One region of the Vibrio sp. A2-1 genome, then DNA from elsewhere that is predicted to be linked to it. Evidence: predicted binding sites of a transcription regulator. Region 1 holds the regulator's gene; each other region holds the start of a gene.
What was found. Region 1 encodes MetJ, which represses methionine synthesis genes. Its sites were predicted from a motif close to TTAGACNTNTANANGTCTAA; they were not measured.
Positions count from the first base shown of each region.

Region 2: the regulator MetJ is predicted to act here: its motif matches at 3,062-3,081, upstream of metN (methionine ABC transporter ATP-binding protein MetN).
Region 3: the regulator MetJ is predicted to act here: its motif matches at 1,942-1,961, upstream of metA (homoserine O-succinyltransferase).
Region 4: the regulator MetJ is predicted to act here: its motif matches at 2,502-2,521, upstream of metH (methionine synthase).

Region 1 covers NZ_JAKKCO010000007.1:87,171-92,058, reverse strand. Annotated here, with positions in the region: gene L3V33_RS18795 (O-succinylhomoserine (thiol)-lyase) at 1-945, opposite strand, end outside; gene metJ (met regulon transcriptional regulator MetJ) at 1,154-1,474, shown strand; gene L3V33_RS18785 (malic enzyme-like NAD(P)-binding protein) at 1,691-2,980, opposite strand; gene rpmE (50S ribosomal protein L31) at 3,313-3,531, opposite strand; gene priA (primosomal protein N') at 3,863-4,888, shown strand, end outside.
Region 2 covers NZ_JAKKCO010000002.1:650,356-655,243, reverse strand. Annotated here, with positions in the region: gene L3V33_RS10585 (carbohydrate porin) at 1-290, shown strand, start outside; gene L3V33_RS10580 (MetQ/NlpA family lipoprotein) at 382-1,191, opposite strand; gene L3V33_RS10575 (methionine ABC transporter permease) at 1,258-1,941, opposite strand; gene metN (methionine ABC transporter ATP-binding protein MetN) at 1,931-2,965, opposite strand; gene gmhB (D-glycero-beta-D-manno-heptose 1,7-bisphosphate 7-phosphatase) at 3,206-3,757, shown strand; gene L3V33_RS10560 (MliC family protein) at 3,823-4,164, shown strand; gene treR (trehalose operon repressor TreR) at 4,254-4,888, shown strand, end outside.
Region 3 covers NZ_JAKKCO010000003.1:318,112-322,999, reverse strand. Annotated here, with positions in the region: gene pilW (type IV pilus biogenesis/stability protein PilW) at 40-807, opposite strand; gene metA (homoserine O-succinyltransferase) at 977-1,918, opposite strand; gene L3V33_RS12765 (ATP-binding protein) at 2,192-2,560, shown strand; gene L3V33_RS12760 (DUF3859 domain-containing protein) at 2,635-3,057, shown strand; gene L3V33_RS12755 (M20/M25/M40 family metallo-hydrolase) at 3,188-4,294, opposite strand; gene L3V33_RS12750 (GGDEF domain-containing protein) at 4,554-4,888, shown strand, end outside.
Region 4 covers NZ_JAKKCO010000014.1:26-4,913, reverse strand. Annotated here, with positions in the region: gene metH (methionine synthase) at 1-2,453, opposite strand, end outside; gene L3V33_RS22315 (sodium:proton antiporter) at 2,623-3,903, shown strand; tRNA gene L3V33_RS22310 (tRNA-Trp) at 4,656-4,732, opposite strand; tRNA gene L3V33_RS22305 (tRNA-Asp) at 4,793-4,869, opposite strand.

The DNA of each region.
Region 1 (4,888 bases):
AAAATATTTAAGCGCTTCAAAAGAGCCCGCAAACTCAAAGCTCAGCATGGAACCAAAGCCCAACTGCTGTTTCTTCGCGATCTCGTGACCTGGGTGTTCAGGAAGGCTTGGGTGGTAAATAGTGCCCACCAGATCTTGTTGTTGCAGCGCTGTCAGAATTTCACGTGAACTCTCTTCGTGAACACGCATACGTGCACCTAGCGTACGAATACCACGTAGAGTCATGTAACTATCAAATGGTGTGCCGGTCGCACCAATACAGTTGCCCCACCATGCAAGCTCTTCAGCGTGCTCTTCAGTTTTCGTCACGACAACGCCACCAATAACATCTGAGTGTCCGTTGATGTATTTGGTGGTTGAGTGGATAACAAAATCAGCACCCAGCTCTAAAGGCTTTTGGAACACCGGCGTCAAAAACGTGTTATCGACAGCAACCAGAGCACCAACCTCTTTCGCTTTACGGCAAGTCTCTGCAATATCAACCACACGAACCAACGGGTTCGATGGCGTTTCTATTAAGATCAACTTTGGCTTGAGCGCGATCGCCGCATCCAACGCTGCTTGATCCGATTGATCAACGAACAAAACTTTGAAGTCACCTTTTAACGAGCGGGTATTAAACAGGCGGTAAGTACCGCCGTAGCAGTCGTGCGGAGCGATAATAAGATCATCGCCACCTAAGAAAGCCGAAACCCATAAGTTAAGCGCCGAAGTACCGCAGTTAGTCACCACTGCACCTTTGCCAGACTCAAGCTCAAACAATGCCGTTTCTAATAAACCACGATTTGGGTTACCAGAACGGGTGTAATCGTACTTTGGCACTTCACCAAAAGCGGGAAACCCATAGTTAGTCGAAAGATAAATAGGTGGGACAACGGCATGGTGTTGCGTGTCTGACTCGATACCAGTACGTACTGCGATTGTTGCTGGCTTCCGGCTGCTCATAGGTGCTTCCTTACAAGTTTTGCGTCTGAGAATCACAGCGGCTTGTCGGCATTCTGCGGCTGTGTTAGATATATGTTATTCACTTTACTTTCATAAATGTGAGACGTCAACACTTCTGGACGTCTATATGTCTTTGCTTATGGCAGTAAATCCCGCTAAAATCACCACTATTAATTTATTCTAACAACTAAAGTGATGAAGGTACGCAATGGCCGACTGGAATGGTGAATACATAAGCCCATATGCTGAGCATGGAAAGAAAAGCGAACAAGTAAAAAAAATTACAGTTTCTATCCCTCTAAAAGTGTTAAAGGTTCTTACTGACGAGCGCACTCGCCGCCAGATTAATAACCTACGCCATGCAACAAACAGTGAGCTACTGTGCGAAGCCTTTCTACATGCGTACACAGGCCAACCACTGCCAACGGATGAAGATCTCCGTAAAGACCGTCCAGACGACATCCCGACTGAAGTGAAAAAGCTGATGACAGAGATGGGTATCGAATTCGAAGCGTTTGACGAAGAATAAAAACAACTCAGTCACTGCCTTCAATATTGATTCGCTATAGCTGAACCTTATTTGTCACATCACCCACTACGTTATCGGTAGCTGCTCTGTGAATGATAGACATAAAAAAAACCGACTCCTATGAGTCGGTTTTTTATTATTCTTTTTCGCTCAATAGAGCAACAGCTATTAAGCTATTAAGCTATTAAGCTATTAAGCTATTAAGCTATTAAAGCATTAAGCCATATAGTTAGCAGGCATCTCAATACGAGCTACGCCAGATTCAACGGCCGCTACTGCAACCGCTTTTGCTACGCGAGGAAGTAGACGTGGGTCCATTGGCTTAGGAATGATGTAGCCTTTACCAAACTCCAGTGCAGTCTCACCTGCAGCAGCGAGTACTTCAGCCGGAACTTCTTCTTTCGCTAGTTCACGAATCGCTTTAACCGCCGCCAGCTTCATCTCATCATTGATTTCGCTCGCACGCACATCAAGCGCACCACGGAAAATGAATGGGAAACAAAGTACGTTGTTTACTTGGTTCGGGTAATCGCTACGGCCTGTACCCATGATAAGGTCAGAACGAACTTCATGAGCAAGCGCTGGCTTGATCTCTGGATCTGGGTTTGAACATGCAAACACAACAGGCTTATCAGCCATCAGCGTGAGTGCTTCTGCTGGTAACAGGTTGGGACCTGATACGCCCAAGAACAGGTCAGCGCCTTCGATAACATCTTCAAGCGTGCGCTTGTCCGTGTTATTTGCGAATAGCGCTTTGTATTCATTCAGGTCTTCACGACGAGTATGGATTACACCTTTACGGTCAAGCATGTAAATCTTCTCACGCTGAGCGCCACACTTAATCAGCAGTTCCATACAAGCAACCGCCGCTGCGCCAGCGCCCAAACAAACGATCTTACACTCTTCAAGCTTCTTACCTTGAAGCTCAATCGCGTTCAGCATACCAGCAGCCGTTACAATCGCTGTACCGTGTTGGTCATCGTGAAAAACAGGGACATCACAACGCTCAATCAGGCGACGCTCAATCTCAAAACAGTCAGGTGCTTTGATGTCTTCTAGGTTAATACCGCCGAATGTATCTGCGATATTCGCAACCGTATCAACGAACTCATCGATTGTGCGGTGTTTAACTTCAATATCGATAGAATCTAAACCAGCAAAACGCTTAAACAGCAGCGCTTTACCTTCCATAACAGGTTTAGAAGCAATAGGGCCAAGGTTACCTAGGCCAAGAATCGCTGTACCGTTAGAGATAACTGCAACCATGTTGCCTTTACCTGTGTACTTATAAACGTTATCAACGTTCTGTGCGATCTCGCGAACAGGCTCAGCCACGCCTGGGCTGTATGCAAGTGCTAGGTCTTCTGCAGAGTTTGCAGGCTTCGTCAGTTCTACGGCAATTTTGCCTGGAATTGGGAACTCATGGTAATCAAGAGCTTGCTGACGGAATTGTTCTTGAGGCGATAACGCTTGAGAGGATTGATCTTGGCGGCTGTCTTCAGACATAGGTGTAGGTTCCTAGGATATTATTATTTGGGGGATCTTGTTCATGTTAATAGATGTACTTCAAAGTTCCTAGGTGGTTAAAGCCTCTGTCTCATTAAAAAACGAGATTTCACTACTAATAAGACCAGTGAGCAGTTGAAATTACTGTCGCTTGTTGAACTTTCGAGCGGATTTCGAGAATGGAGTATTGGGTGTAAGTTATGAAACAAAACTCAAGCGGGTTGCCTGTCGTTTTCGATATGTTGATAGCTGAATAAGATTCAGCGTTTTCTTAAATTTCAGGCAACAAAAAAGGACACCGAAGTGTCCTTTTTATGTCTAAATAGCGAGAATTACTTCTTGCTAGAAAGAGCACCGAAACGCTTGTTGAAGCGATCAACACGGCCGCCAGTATCTACGATACGTTGCTTACCAGTGTAGAATGGGTGACATTTGTCACATACGTCTAGGTGGATAGATTCTTTTGCAAGCGTTGAGTTGAACTCAAATGTGTTGCCGCAAGAACAAGTTGCAGAAACTGCTTTGTATTCTGGGTGGATACCAGTTTTCATGGGATAACCTCAAGTAGGCCGTGTCGCTATACGATTCTAAGCCGCACACCACACGTAGTTAAAAAATAAAATAAAGACACCGCTGCATCACTAAACTGCGATAAAGCCATACCTTTAAGGCGCAGTATAGTAATGAATCTATAAGGCAGGATCAACTGATTTGATACATTTTTCACCAATAGCCTCTTTATTTCCTTTGTCGGCCTGAGATTTCGGGCTCTCGTTATCTTCCTGCGTTAACTCGATACTCTCATCCAAACTGCTCCTCGAATTTAACGCCCTTATCCATTAGACTGTTCGCTCTCGTCAACTCAGATAAAGCTGTCCCTTTATGCGTCCAATGATTGCCCGCGTGGCACTGCCTGTTCCACTAGACAAGCAGTTCGATTACAAGATTCCTAACCACCTATTCCCGATTATTGGTGGACGAGTCTCTGTGCCTTTTGGACGACAAACCTTAACAGGTATTGTTACAGCTCTGGTTAACGAATCTGAATTCGAGCTAGACAAGCTCAAGCCCATTAAAGCCTTATTAGACAACCAACCCGTTTGGCCAGAATCGGTCTACTCACTCTTGGTATGGTGCAGCCAGTTCTATCAGTATCCACTGGGTGAAACCTTGGCTAATGCTCTACCAAGCGCTTTACGAAAAGGCAAAGCTGCCGACTTCGCAACGCTTGTCGAGTGGCAATTGACCCCATCAGGCAGAGATCAACTGATGCAAGGCTTTGGTCGTGCGGTTAAGCAAGCCAAAGTGATGCACATGCTTGAGCACGGCCCTGTTCCTCATCAAGAATTCATTGGTGAAGAAGTCGGGAGCGCGGTGCTTAAGACTTTGGAAGAGAAAGGTTGGATTGAGTCGGTAGAGAAAAAGCCAAAGCGCCAACCATGGCCAGTTGAACTTGAAAACGAACAAGACAAGCCGAAGCTCAATGCTGAACAAGCGATCGCTATTGCGACAGTAAATAGCCAAACCGATTTTAGTTGCTTCTTGCTCGAGGGGGTTACCGGCTCAGGTAAGACTGAAGTCTACCTGAATATGATCAAGCCGATTCTCGACCAAGGTAAACAAGCGTTAGTCTTGGTACCGGAAATAGGCCTCACTCCACAAACGATTAATCGCTTTAAGCGTCGTTTTAATGTGCCTGTTGAGGTGATTCACTCTGGATTAAACGATTCTGAACGACTGAATGCTTGGTTATCAGCACGAGACAAAATAGCGGGCATTGTAATTGGTACGCGCTCGGCTCTGTTCACCCCCTTCGCTGATCTGGGAATTATCATTGTCGATGAAGAGCACGACGCCTCTTATAAGCAGCAAGATAGCTTACGCTACCACGCTCGTGATGTAGCGATC
Region 2 (4,888 bases), on a different contig from region 1:
ATAGCGATGATGATTCGTTCAGTGCGGTCATTCGTCCGCTTTACAAGTGGGACAAGCGTATGCGTACCATTCTTGAAATTGGTGGCTTTGTTGAAACTATCGATAACAAAGATGGGGCGGGTGGTAAATTCACAATCGCTCAGGCTTGGGTTCCACAAGTGGGTTTCTGGTCGCGTCCTGAATTCCGTATCTTTGCGACTTACCTAAACGATGCTGAAAATGACAATGCCTTCGGTGAAGGTAAAAACAGTGAAATGAGTGTTGGTATGCAAGTGGAAGCTTGGTGGTAAGTCGAACTTTCTTGTAAATCCTAACCAATAAAAAGGGGCTGACGTTATGTCAGCCCCTTCGGGTATCTATAGATTGCTGTAGTTTAGTTGATTACCAACCTTTAACTACGCCACCTTGGAAGATATCAGAAGCTGCTTTGTACACTTCTTCAGTTTGGTAAGCTTTAACGAAGTTCTGTACGTTTTCAGCGTTTAGGTTATCTTCACGAGAAACGATTAGGTTTACGTATGGAGAATCTTTGTCTTCAACGAAGATACCGTCTTTTTGCGGAGTCAGGTTGATAGAGCTCGCGTAAGTTGTGTTGATGATAGACAGTGCTACATCATCTAGAGAACGAGGAAGTTGCGCAGCGTCTAGTTCAACAATTGTTAGGTTCTTAGGATTCTTAACGATGTCACGAACGGTTGCTAGAAGACCTGCACCTTCACGAAGCTCAAGAAGACCTTGTTGCTCAAGAAGAAGTAGAGAACGACCTAGGTTTGTTGGATCGTTTGGTACCGCAATACGAGCACCGTCTTGGATTTCGTCTACAGATTTCACTTCTTTAGAGTAACCCGCAATTGGGTAAACAAACGTGTTGCCAGCAATAGTTAGCTTGTAACCACGGTCAGCCACTTGCTGATCTAGGTACGGTGCGTGTTGGAATGCGTTGATGTCGATAGAGCCGTCATCCAGTGCTGCGTTTGGTGTTACGTAATCTGTGAAAGTCACTAGTTCAACATCTAGGCCGTACTGCTCTTTTGCTACTTTAGCTGCAACTTCAGCAACTTGTGCTTCAGCACCTGCCATTACGCCAACTTTTACTTTAGAAGTGTCGACTTCTTTGTCACCACAACCTGCTAGTACTAGCGCTGATGCCGCTGCTGCGATAGTAAGTAAACCTTTAAGGTTAAATTTCATAATAATCTCCTTTTAATAAATCTATTTAATTTGGTTCAGACGACTTTGAGTTTGGTCTGTAAGTCGTTATCTGTGGTCAACTCGGCGAACTAATGAATCACCGATTGATTGAATAATTTGTACCAGCACAATCAACATCACTACCGTCACAGCCATGATAGTCACATCATAACGGTGGAATCCGTAACGAATCGCGACATCACCTAAGCCGCCGCCACCAACAGTTCCTGCCATTGCTGAGTAGCTCACCAGCGTTACTAATGTAATCGTTACTGAGTTGATGATAGTCGGTAGTGCTTCAGGAAGCAGAACCTTATTGATGATTTGTGTTGGTGTTGCGCCCATTGATTGAGCTGCTTCCACTAGACCTGTTGGTACTTCAAGTAGCGCACTTTCAATGAGTCGAGCCACGAATGGGATAGCGCCAATCGTCAGCGGAACAATCGCGGCGGTTGTACCTATGAAGGTACCAATCAGCATCTTAGTCAATGGGATAATAGCAACCATCAATACTAAGAAAGGCACTGAACGGCCCACGTTCACAACCGCACCGAGAATTTTGTTTAGCTTGGTGTTCTCTAACAGACCACCTTTTTTAGTCGTATGTAGAATCACGCCTAATGGGATACCGACAGCGAAGCCAACAATGCCTGCTACAGCAACCATGTAAAGGGTTTCGCCAGTTGCGCCTAATAGAAGGTTACCGTTAAGGCTGATCCAGTCAGCAATCTCGTTGAAACTAAAGGACATAGCCAAGTACCTCTACTTTTACATTGTTGTCGCGTAGGAATTGAATAGCAGCATTATCATCGGCTTCATTACCGAACAGTTCAGCAACCATCATGCCGAATTTAACGCCGCCGGCGTAATCCAGGTCTGAGCTTAAGATACTGACATCGATGTTGAACTTACGTGCGATTTGCGTCATCAGCGGAGCATCGACCGTTGCGCCAGTAAACTCAAGGCGTACCAGCGGGTAGCTGCTGTTTACGCGGGTCTCTTGCAAGCGTGCTTGGTAATCTTCAGGAATCGTTAGATCCAAGGTTGAGCGAATAAATTGATGTGCCAGTTCAGTCTTAGGATGTGCAAAGATGTCACCGACAGTCCCTTTCTCTACTAATTCACCACCGCCAATGATCGCCACTTCGTGACAAATGCTTTTCACTACATCCATTTCATGAGTAATAAGCAGGATAGTGATGTTCAGCTTGCGGTTGATTTCACGCAGTAGCTCAAGAATAGATTGAGTAGTCGCAGGATCGAGTGCACTGGTCGCTTCATCACATAACAAAACTTTCGGGTCAGAGGCCAGTGCGCGAGCAATCGCAACACGCTGCTTTTGACCACCACTTAAATTCGCAGGGTAGGTGTCACGCTTGTCTGCTAGGCCAACAAGCTTAAGTAACTCACTGACTTTCGCTTCAATAACCGCTTTATCTTTACCTGCAAGCTCTAAAGGCAGTGCGATATTGTTAAATACAGTACGAGAAGACAGAAGATTGAAGTGCTGGAATATCATGCCGATGTTACGACGCGCTTCGCTAAGTTCTGATTTGCTAAGTTTTGTTAGGTCAATACCGTCAACAATCACTTCACCAGACGTTGGAGCTTCCAACATGTTTACACAGCGGATAAGGGTACTTTTGCCTGCACCTGAAGAGCCGATGACTCCAAAGATTTGACCTTGAGGAATGTGGAGGTTGATATCAATTAAGGCATTGATTTCTTTGGTGCCTTGATAAAAAACCTTGTTGACTTGATTCACTTTAATCATAGGGAAACTCGTGCAGGTAAAACAGAATAATATATCGATAGCTCGCTCGATTTACAGATGATGCTATGGTGTTCTATGATCTAAGTCAATAGATATTTTTACGTCTAGACGGCTAAACGTCGATGGTGTTGCTGAGGTAGAAACAAATCGTTAACGAACGCAAAACTAAATAGATAGTGATGAAGCAAATAAAGCGTGTAATAATTAATGATTAATAGAGAGTTGATAGAGAACTGAATTTTGTCTAAACCTGCTGTTTTTTTAGATCGTGATGGTGTGATTAATGTTGATCACGGCTACGTACATGATGAGCATGACTTTGAATACATCGATGGTGTGTTTGAAGCGGCGAAAGCGTTTAAAGATATGGGCTATTTATTGGTACTTGTGACCAACCAATCTGGTATTGCTCGTGGCAAGTTTAGCGAAGATCGTTTTCTTTCTTTGACGCAGTGGATGGATTGGAACTTTGTCGATAATGGCGTTGAGTTAGATGGTATCTATTACTGTCCTCATCATCCTGAACACGGCATTGGCGACTACAAACAAGATTGTGAATGTCGCAAGCCTAAACCAGGCATGTTCATTTCTGCTCGTGACTTTCTGAAAATTGATATGGCGAACTCTGTCATGATCGGCGATAAAGCTGAAGACATGATGGCAGCAGAAGCCGCTGGTGTTGGTACCAGAGTCTTGGTAAGAACGGGCAAGCCTGTGACTGAAAAAGGCGAGGCTCTAGCAAGTGTCGTGCTTGACAGTATTAAAGACGTACCAGCATTCTTAAAAGGTTAAGACACTAAGATACCTTTCACTTTAGATATAAGTGTCGTTCACTATATTAAGATGAGGAACGCAGTATGAAAGCATTGTTGATAGCATCTCTATGTACGGTTGCATTAGTCGGGTGCTCTAAATCAGCAGCTCCTGAGACTGAGAGCGCAACATCGGATAATCAATTCGTGACTTATCAATGTGAGTCTGACGTTTCGTTTGAAGTGGCTTACCTTGATAATGAAAAAGCAGTATTACGTTTGCCTGATAATGAATATCGCCTGATTCAAATAGCGGCAGGTTCAGGAACGAAATACATCCTAGATGATGGTACATCTGAGGTGGTTAACAGCGTAACTTTACGCACTAAAGGTGACAATGCTCGTCTAGAACTTGATCGTGTCGTCTATAAAAATTGCCGAAAGTAGGTCATAGTTAACTTCTAATATTTACAAACAGTTAAGTGAGGGATTATGCCCTCACTTTTTCTTCTCTTCCCTTTAACGTTAGACTTTTTATGAGCAAAAAACTCACTATTCTCGATATTGCTAAACTGTCCGGTGTTGGTAAGTCAACCGTATCTCGCGTTCTGACCAACGATCCAAAAGTGAAACCTGAAACCCGTGAAAGGGTGGAAAGAGTAATTCAAGAATCTGGGTATACGCCGTCTAAGTCTGCGCAGTCGATGCGTGGTGGTAGTCAAAAAGTCATCGGTGTAATCATTTCTCGTTTGGACTCTCCCTCTGAAAATAAAGCTGTTAGCACAATGCTGGCCGAGTTGTATCGAGCGAATTACGATGTCGTGATCATGGAAAGTCAGCTTGATAGAGAAAAAGCCAATGAGCACCTTCAGGTTCTCAAGCGTCGTAATGTAGACGGCATAATCGTGTTTGGCTTTACTGACTGCGATATTCCTGCGATCGAAGCTTGGGAGCATAAAGCCGTAGTTATTGCTCTAGATACCGAGAACGTGACATCTATTAACTATGATAACCAGCAGGTCATTGATCGTGCTTTAGCGCATTTATCCGATCAAGGGATCTCTGATGTTGGGTTTATTGGTGTTGATCCTAGCGATAAATCAACCGGTGAACTGCGTTTGAAGGCTTATCTAGAGTGGTGTGAAAATACCAGTTCGATTGCAAACTATCG
Region 3 (4,888 bases), on a different contig from region 1:
TTTTTATATCTATCGCAACGACTCTAAGCTTAGTTAGTCTTAAACGGAGAGCAGTTCGTCTAATTTACTTTGGTATTTCTGTTGAAGTGCACGGTTACCCGCTTTCTTTTCGAGTTCGACCAAGATTTGAAGCGATGGAATTTGATAGCCATAACGTTGGTGGAATTTGAATAAGCGGAGCCTAGCGTCATTGTATTCGGCCTCACTGACTTCAATTTTAGAAAGCTGTAGTACGGATCTAGCTCGATTTGGGTCGTGGTCAATCGCACGAGAGAAGTAGTATTTTGCTTGCTCGACCTCTCCGGCCTTAAACGCGCAGAATGCCGCATTTTCATAACTTGCAGAGACGAGATAATAATAGGGTTGGTCGATGGCACGGTTAAAGTATTTATCGGCTTGCTCGTATTCGCCTTGTTTACACAAGAATGTACCGTAGTTGTTCAATACATTGCCGTTTCTTGCGTCTAACCTCAGCGCTTTCTTATAGGCGTCTCTTGCTTCGTCAACTTCCCCAACTTGTTCGTAATAGTGCGCAATGGAAAGGCGAGCTCGATAGTAGCTAGGTGCGTGTTTGATGGCGAGTTCTAGGTTCTCACGTGCTCTCACCATATTCCCTTGTCCCATATAACCCAAACCTAATTCAATACGAGATTCAGACATCGCAATAGGGTCGCTTTCGATCTTTGGCGGTCCTTCAGTGACAGAAACGCAACCGACCAACGAAAGAGAGGCGAGTAGTATCAGGCTCGATAACGAAAGGGGGCGGGATAACGAAATAGGTTTAGATAATAACGGCTTGGCGGGCATGTGAAGCTCCTTATGAACACCAACCTATCATATGAAATCAAACCTATTGAAGTGGTAAATCTATTATGGAATGCGACTCAAACACCATAAAAAAACCGTGTCCAATTTGGTGTTTTATCAACAACCTACTGAACACGGCTTTATGTGATTGTGAATCGGAAGAAAGAACTTAATCGTCTTTGGTAAAGTTGTCTTCGCTGAAGTGATCCAAATCGTAAGGCGTTTGTTGGTAAACGCAGTAGTTCAACCAGTTCGAGAATAGCAAGTGCCCATGACTACGCCAACTTGCGACAGGCTTATTATCTGGATTGTTGTTCGGGTAGTAGTTGATTGGAATCACGGGTTCCATACCTTCGCCTAAATCACGAACGTACTCACCGTGCAATGTATGCGCATCGTATTCAGGATGACCCGTTACAAACACGTTTCGCTTATCTTTGGTTGCCGCTAGGTATACGCCAGCCACATCAGAAGTCGCAAGAACATCAAGGTCGGTATGCTCGGCTAAGTATTCCTGAGAGAAATCTGCATAGCGAGAGTGCGGTGCTAAGAAGGTATCGTCAAAGCCACGCAGAAGCGGGTGGTAAGGGTGATGAATCTCGTGATTATAAACACCAGAAAGCTTCTCTTTACGAGTGCGCTTTGGCAAATCATACAGTAATTTCAAACCCGCCTGAGCCGCCCAACACACATACAAGGTTGAGGTCACGTGCTTGTTTGCCCATTCCATGATGGTTTTTAGGTGATCCCAGTAGATCACATCTTCAAATTGAACCAAGCCAAGCGGTGCACCAGTGATGATCAATCCATCAAAGTTTCTCCCTTTGACCATTTCAAATTGTCGGTAGAAGTTATCAAGGTGTTCGGTCGGTGTGTTTTTGCTTGGTCGGTCATCAATGCGCAGCAGCTCTACATCGACTTGCAATGGGCTGTTCGATAGTAGGCGTAAGAATTGAGTTTCAGTTTCAATCTTCTTCGGCATTAGGTTGAGGATCAAGACTCGAAGTGGACGAATTTCCTGCGTCGATGCTCTTGATAACGGCATCACGAAGATGTTTTCTTCACGAAGAACATCAGATGCTGGCAATTGGTCTGGAATGCGAATAGGCAAAGCTTTCTCCCTAAGCTAGATATGTAGACGTCTATACATCTAAATCTATAGTAGTTTGGTACGCTTGTCGATATACAAAATGGATAGATGTAAATTATTTGTGTTTTCTATCAGAAGCCATCTTCCGACGTCGGGGGAGTCTTATAATGTTTTACGACTACCCGAGTAAGGCATAAGTGCTTGGTTCTGTTATGTAGAACTAGGCAGTTATCAGAGCAAGCGGCTAGCATTTACGATAAACTCATGTTTTCGAATTAGCCTGTAAAGTGACAGATGAAGTTAATACTCATTCGAGGGTTGCCCGGTTCTGGCAAGTCAACAAAAGCGAAAACCTACGATGCATTACATGTCGAAGCGGATATGTATTACGTGAATGAGCAAGGTGACTACCATTTTGATCCTAGGCAGTTACAGCAAGCTCATGAGTGGTGTCAAAACACGGCGGAAAACGGCTTGAAGCAAGGGTTAGATGTTGTTGTTTCGAATACCTTTATTAAGCATTGGGAAATGAAGGCTTACCGCCAACTTGCAAGAAAATACAAAGCAGAATTGATCATCGTGGTATGCCGAGAGCAATATGGCAGTATTCACGACATCGAACCGTCTGTGATTAAGCGCATGGCAAAAGATTGGCAAGAATAGTCTCGTGCTTATCCATCTTGGCTGAATGGCAAATAGAATTAAATTAATAGAATAACTCCAAGGTAAAGATTGAAATGGCAAAGCGCTCAGTTGTGGTCGACATGACATCTTACGGGATCTACACAACGTGGGATTCAAAATCTAAAGACCTTCCAAAAATCCAAGAGTTCACCACTACCGTTGATGCCGAAATCGATGTGGAATTTGGCTATATCTTGAATATCAAGAAAGCCAAAGGTGAAAAGATCCGCTACTGCATCTATCACCCGGATATCACCACAGATAAGGGCGAAGTGCTCGAACCGTTCGATGGTGAAGAGCATGTCGGTAACAACGACTGGGATTTCTACTTAGGTGACACCATCTGGGCGCCAGTCTCGAACAAGCTAGGCAAGTGGCGCATGACCGTGGAGTTAAAAGGCAACATCATTGCCGATAAGACATTCGACCTCGTAGCAAAAGACGAAAGACAGTTCTGGAAGCGTAGGGGTTTTTAGACGAAATTTCTGGTAGACGTAAGCTTTAGGCTAAACGCAGACAACAAAAAAGCCGAGTCACACGTCGTATGTGGGCTCGGCTTTTTTTCATAGTGCTAGATAGAAGTGACTACCTAACTAATGGATTAGATTATTGTGTTACGTAAGCTACAACAAACTCAGTGATAGCGACCATATCTTTCACTGCAATGTACTCTTCAGTGGTGTGAACTTTCGCCATACCAGTCGATAGGTTAACCGTTGTTAGGCCTTTCGCGTTGAAGTTGTTTGCATCACTACCGCCGCCAGTGCGTTTGGTATTCGCCGTTACGCCAAGCTTTTCGAATGCTGATTTGATAGAAAGAATATGCGGGTGATCGTCTGCAATCACGAATGCATCGTAAGCACGAGTAGATTCGATTTCTACTTCAGCACCGAATTGCTTCGCGCTTGCTTCGAATGTCGAGATCATGTGTTCAACTTGCGCTGTTAGCTTCTCACCGTTCAGTGAACGCGCTTCTGCTACGACTTTAAGCTCTGGCATTACGATGTTGGTCGCTTGACCGCCTTCAACAATACCCACGTTTGCCGTCGTTTCTTCATCGATACGAAGTAGGTTCATCTTAGTGATAGCGTCTGCAGCAACTTGAATTGCGCTGATGCCTTCTTCTGGCGCTAAACCAGCGTGAGCTGGGCGGCCTTTGATTTTAGCAACAATCTTTTGCTGACCTGGAGCTGCGTTTACGATGGTGCCAATTGGGCCACCTGTATCAAGTACGATAGCGTGCTCAGATTGAATGTAAGACATATCGAAGTTCAAAGAGCCGAACAGACCACCTTCTTCGAAGACAGTAAACGCAATCTCGATAGTTTTGTGCTCTTTGCCTTCAGCTTTGATGCAACGAACCGCTTCCATGATAGCTGCGATACCAGACTTGTCGTCGCCACCTAGAATCGTGTTGCCTTTTGAACGGATGATGCCGTCTTCGATGATTGGCTCAATACCGATGCCTGGCGTTACTGTGTCCATGTGGCAACTGAACACTGTGCTTCCTGGAAGAGTGCCATCTAGACGAGCGTAGATGTTGAAACCGTTAGACACTTCTGTAGGGACAGCCAGTTTGTGAACTTCAAAGCCTAGTTCACCAAGTTGTTCAGCCAAAGCTTCAGCAATCGCTTTTTCATTACGAGATTCACTATCAATTTTCACTAGATTGCAGAAATGTTCTACAAGACGTTGTTCATTAATTTGGGTCATTGTTAATTCTCATTATGCTTCCGCTTGTTCTAAAGAAGCCGCGGAGTTAGGAACAGGAAAATTACTATAACGCCAATGAGGTAGATGATTATCTGAGTTAAATCAAGAAAGTTGCCTGATTATTCTAATTGATGAGAAAAAGCCAACTCAGATTCTCCAATGCGCAGGATTTTAATCTGTATATCTGTCGGGTATAATGTTTAACCGCTTTGAAAAAACGTCGATGAAATTGGAATGTAATCAATAATGGCACTGATAAATGAATAGAAACAATGTGTTAGGTTCATTCCTTTTAGTGGTGCTAATGAGTGTTGTGCTGGGGCTGTATTTGCTCTATCCAACTTATGACGATGATTTAAAGCACATTCGCCCTGAAAATCCGAGTGTTTATAGTCCAGAGAAAGAGTTATTACTCTCTCAATACGGAGCTACATTGATTGATATTCTCGATGTGTCTCGTGGTGATCCTAATCTAGCTGCCCAACAACTAGAGGCTCTGCGAGCTAAGTTCCCCCATCAAGATAAAGCCATCTATCGTGCCTATGAATTGATGATTTTGTCGAACCTCGCCCAACACAAGCTGGATACCAAAGC
Region 4 (4,888 bases), on a different contig from region 1:
ACATGAACCATCTCATCCAATGAAGGAGTGATCAAACCCGAAAGGCCAATGATATCGACGTTCTCTTCTTTAGCTACCTTAAGGATTTTTTCACATGAAACCATCACGCCCAGATCGATAATTTCGTAGTTATTACACTGCAAGACAACGCCAACAATGTTTTTACCAATATCATGAACATCGCCTTTTACGGTCGCCAGTAAGATTTTTCCGTTAGTTGCACCAACGTCTTTGGTTGCATTAATAAATGGCTCTAGATGGGCTACCGCCTGCTTCATAACACGGGCAGATTTCACCACTTGAGGAAGGAACATCTTACCTTCACCAAAGAGGTCACCAACTACGTTCATGCCATCCATTAATGGACCTTCAATCACCTCGATAGGGCGAGAGGCATTAACACGAGCTTCCTCGGTATCTTCAACGATGAAATCAGTAATGCCTTTCACCAAAGAGTGCTCTAAGCGCTTTTCTACTGGCCAGGTGCGCCACTCTAACGCCGATTTATCTTCAACTTTGCCAACTGCACGCTCTAGATATTCAGTCGCGATATCGAGTAATCGCTCTGTTGAGTCGTCTCGGCGGTTTAGAACTACATCTTCAACGGCTTCACGCAAATCCTCAGGCACATTATCGTAAATCTCTAACTGCCCAGCATTTACGATGCCCATATCCATACCGTTTTTAAAACAGTGGTATAGGAATACTGCGTGGATTGCCTCACGAACGTAGTTATTGCCTCGGAATGAGAACGAAACATTAGATACACCACCAGAGATCATCGCATGAGGGAGATCGCGTTTGATGTCCCCTACTGCTTCAATGAAGTCGACCGCATAGTTGTTATGCTCATCAATACCAGTAGCTACTGCGAAAATGTTCGGGTCAAAAATAATATCTTCTGGCGGGAAACCTACTTCATCAACAAGAATATTGTAGGCATTAGTACAAATCTCGACTTTACGCTCTCGAGTATCAGCCTGCCCAAGTTCATCGAACGCCATCACGATGACTGCTGCGCCATAACGACGAACCAGTTTAGCTTGCTCGACAAACTTTTCTTTCCCTTCCTTCAATGAGATAGAGTTAACGATACCTTTACCCTGAATACATTTCAGACCCGCTTCGATAACTTCCCATTTTGAAGAGTCGACCATGACTGGTACTTTCGAGATCTCAGGTTCAGAAGCGCATAGATTAAGGAATTTAACCATACACGCCTCAGCGTCTAGCATCCCTTCATCCATGTTGATATCGATGATCTGAGCGCCGTTCTCAACTTGCTCTCGAGCAACACTCAAAGCTTCGTCGTAGAGCTCTTCTTTAATCAATCGCTTAAATCGAGCAGAGCCGGTAACGTTAGTACGTTCACCGACGTTCACAAATAGAGATTCTTTGGCAATCGTTAATGGTTCTAAGCCAGATAAACGGCAAGACACAGGCAAATCAGGTAATTGACGTGGAGTTACGCCTTCAACGGCCTCAGCCATGTGACGTATATGTTCTGGCGTCGTACCACAACAACCACCAATTAGGTTCAAGAAGCCACTCTCGGCCCATTCCTTAACGTGTTCAGCCATATCTTCAGGAGAAAGGTCATACTCACCGAACGCATTAGGTAAACCCGCGTTAGGGTGGGCGGAAACGTTACATTCTGAGATACGAGACATCTCACCAACGTACTCACGCAGTTCGTCAGGGCCTAATGCACAGTTCAATCCAAATGAGATAGGTTTAACATGACGAAGGGCGTTGTAGAAGGCTTCTGTTGTCTGCCCTGAAAGCGTACGACCTGATGCGTCAGTAATGGTACCGGAGATCATCACAGGAAGCGTGATGCCTACCTCTTCAAAAACAGATTCAACCGCAAAAGAACATGCTTTTGCATTTAACGTATCGAAGATAGTCTCGATAAGAATAAGATCTGAGCCGCCTTTGATAAGTGCTCGCGTCGATTCGGAGTAAGCTTCAACAAGCTCATCAAAGCTAACATTACGATAGCCCGGATCATTAACGTCTGGGGAGATAGAACACGTTCGGTTAGTTGGACCTAACACACCCGCTACGAAACGGGGTTTGTCTGGGGTCTTTGCCGTCCATTCGTCTGCCGCTTCACGAGCTAATTTTGCAGCTGTAAAGTTAATTTCTTCGCTAAGGCTTTCCATATCGTAGTCGGCCATAGCGATGGTTGTAGAGTTAAAGGTATTGGTCTCGAGGATATCAGCACCGGCTTCCAAATATTCCATATGGATATCTTTGATAAGCTTAGGTTGTGTAAGTACCAAAAGGTCGTTGTTACCTTTTAAATCACTATGCCAATCAGCAAAGCGCTCACCACGATAGTCTTGCTCTTCCAATTTATAATCCTGAATCATGGTACCCATGCCACCATCAATCAGTAAAATTCGTTGCTTCAACAGAGCGTCAATCTTTTGCCTTACATTACTTCCCACGGTACAACCTCATTCCTTTAATTATCTCTCCATCCTACCACACATTAAAAAGGAGTCTAGACGTCTAAAAGATGAAATTGATTACCAAGTCATGACAAAAAAATGTTTGCTATTTGAGCATGAGACAACGAAAATTCATATTCATACTTTGTTACATGTTGGGATCCCAATGTCGGTCTATTACACCTTATGCTTCTTGTCCGCAGCTGCCATGCTTATTGCTTTCGTGAATACCAAAATTGGTAAAATGCAGACAACCATCGCCATTACAGCTGGCTCGATGATGTTATCTCTATTAATTATCATTGCGGGACAAAACAATTGGTTCCAATTGGCTGACATCGCCTCAGAAACCGTTGCCAGTATCAACTTTGAAGATTTCCTCCTGAAAGGAATACTGGGATTCTTACTCTTTGCAGGTGGTTTGGGGATTAAGTTACCTAATCTAAAAGATCAGAAATGGGAAATAACGGTACTCGCTCTTGGCGCTACACTGTTTTCGACATTCTTTATTGGCTTTGTCCTGTATGGGTTCTGTCAGTTTATCGGTATTCAATTTAACCTAATTTATTGCTTACTTTTTGGTTCTCTAATCTCTCCAACCGATCCAATCGCTGTATTAGCAATAGTGAAGAAGCTCGATGCTCCCAGACGAATCTCTACTCAAATCGAGGGAGAATCTCTATTCAACGATGGTTTTGGCCTAGTGATCTTCGTTACCCTATTTACCATTGCGTTCGGTACAGAAGCACCGACTGTAGGTAGCGTGACCATGTTATTCGTCCAAGAGGCTATCGGTGGTATCGTCTATGGCTTTGTTCTAGGTTTAATATTCCATTACCTAATCAGCAACACCGATGACCACTCGATGGAGTTGCTATTAACCATAGGTATTCCGACAGCTGGTTATGCCTTTGCTGAAGTCCTACATGTATCAGGACCGTTAGCAATGGTGGTATCAGGTATCATGATTGGCAACTGGACGCGCTTTATTGGGTTCTCGAAAGAGAGTGAGGATCACCTAGACCACTTCTGGGAATTAATCGATGAATTCTTAAATGGCGTATTGTTCTTATTGATCGGTATGTCGATGTTGTTATTCAAATTCCACCAAGAAGACTGGATCTTAATGGCGTTCGCAGTACCTCTAGTGCTAAGCGCACGCTACCTAAGTGTTTTCTTGTCTTATATCGGATTCAAACGCTTTAGAACTTACAACCCTTGGTCAATCAAGATCTTAACTTGGGGTGGGTTGCGTGGTGGACTAGCTCTAGCCATGGCACTTTCAATCCCTTCAGGTATCTGGGTGATTGAAGACAAGGCAATAGATGTTAAAGAGATAATCCTCGTCATGACATACGCTGTTGTTGTGTTCTCAATCTTAGTTCAAGGTTCAACAATTACTCCAATGATAGAGAAAGCGAAACAAGCTGAGAAAGAGCTCGATTAACATCTCAAAAAATTAAACTAGGCTGCCTAATTTAGGTAGCCTTTTTTATACCTGATAAAAGTCAAATTCACAGATTCCCTCACTCAAGATCTAGTTAAAAGGTATACATGAACAATAGAACTTACTTCGATATTTTATGCACTAGTACTAGAGTAATCAGAAACCTTAATGTGGATTGAACACTAGATTTGGCCAGAACCAAAATAACTACAAAGGATGTTTAATCATGATACAGACGACATGATAAACAGCGATCTTAGCCAAAAATCTTACTGTCAGTGAAGCATACAAAGAACTCGTTCTTCTCCAGAGCTAGCGAGTCTATCCACTAGAACAGAGTTCAGTTGTATAAGCATTCCTTTCGGAAAAAATAATGAGACTCAAGGCCTAACAGCAATAGCTTTAGTCACTACCAGAAACTACGCAGCCAGATGAGTGCTGAACAGAAAGCTCTAATGTTCGACTAAGTCTTTAAATACGGCAAGGTTGTACTTATTAGGTATTAAGCGATTCAATTAATTAGGGGGAGCTAGAGGAACACTTAATATATCTAGCGTTACGTTGAAGGTGACAGTCATAGAAAGGCTCCAGCATTTCTGCTAGGACGCGCAGTCTAGAGCCTTAAATATCGCAGGGGTGGACTGAGCCAGCACTCCGGAGATTAGACCGGGCTGGCGATCCAGCTCCCAACATTGCTCCGTAGAAGCAACAGATGCAAAAAAGCCTCAGCATTTCTGCTGAGGCTTCGTATATGGCAGGGGTGGAGAGATTCGAACTCCCAACACGCGGATTTGGAATCCGCTGCTCTGCCAATTGGAGCTACACCCCTAAAACTTTTTACTACGTCAGATTCGAAAAAACCTCGCACTAGGCGAGGTTATCGAATAAGTGGCGGAGTGGACGGGACTCGAACCCGCGACCCCCGGCGTGACAGGCCGGTATTCTAACCAACTGAACTACCACTCCGCAGTGGTCAACTCACTAA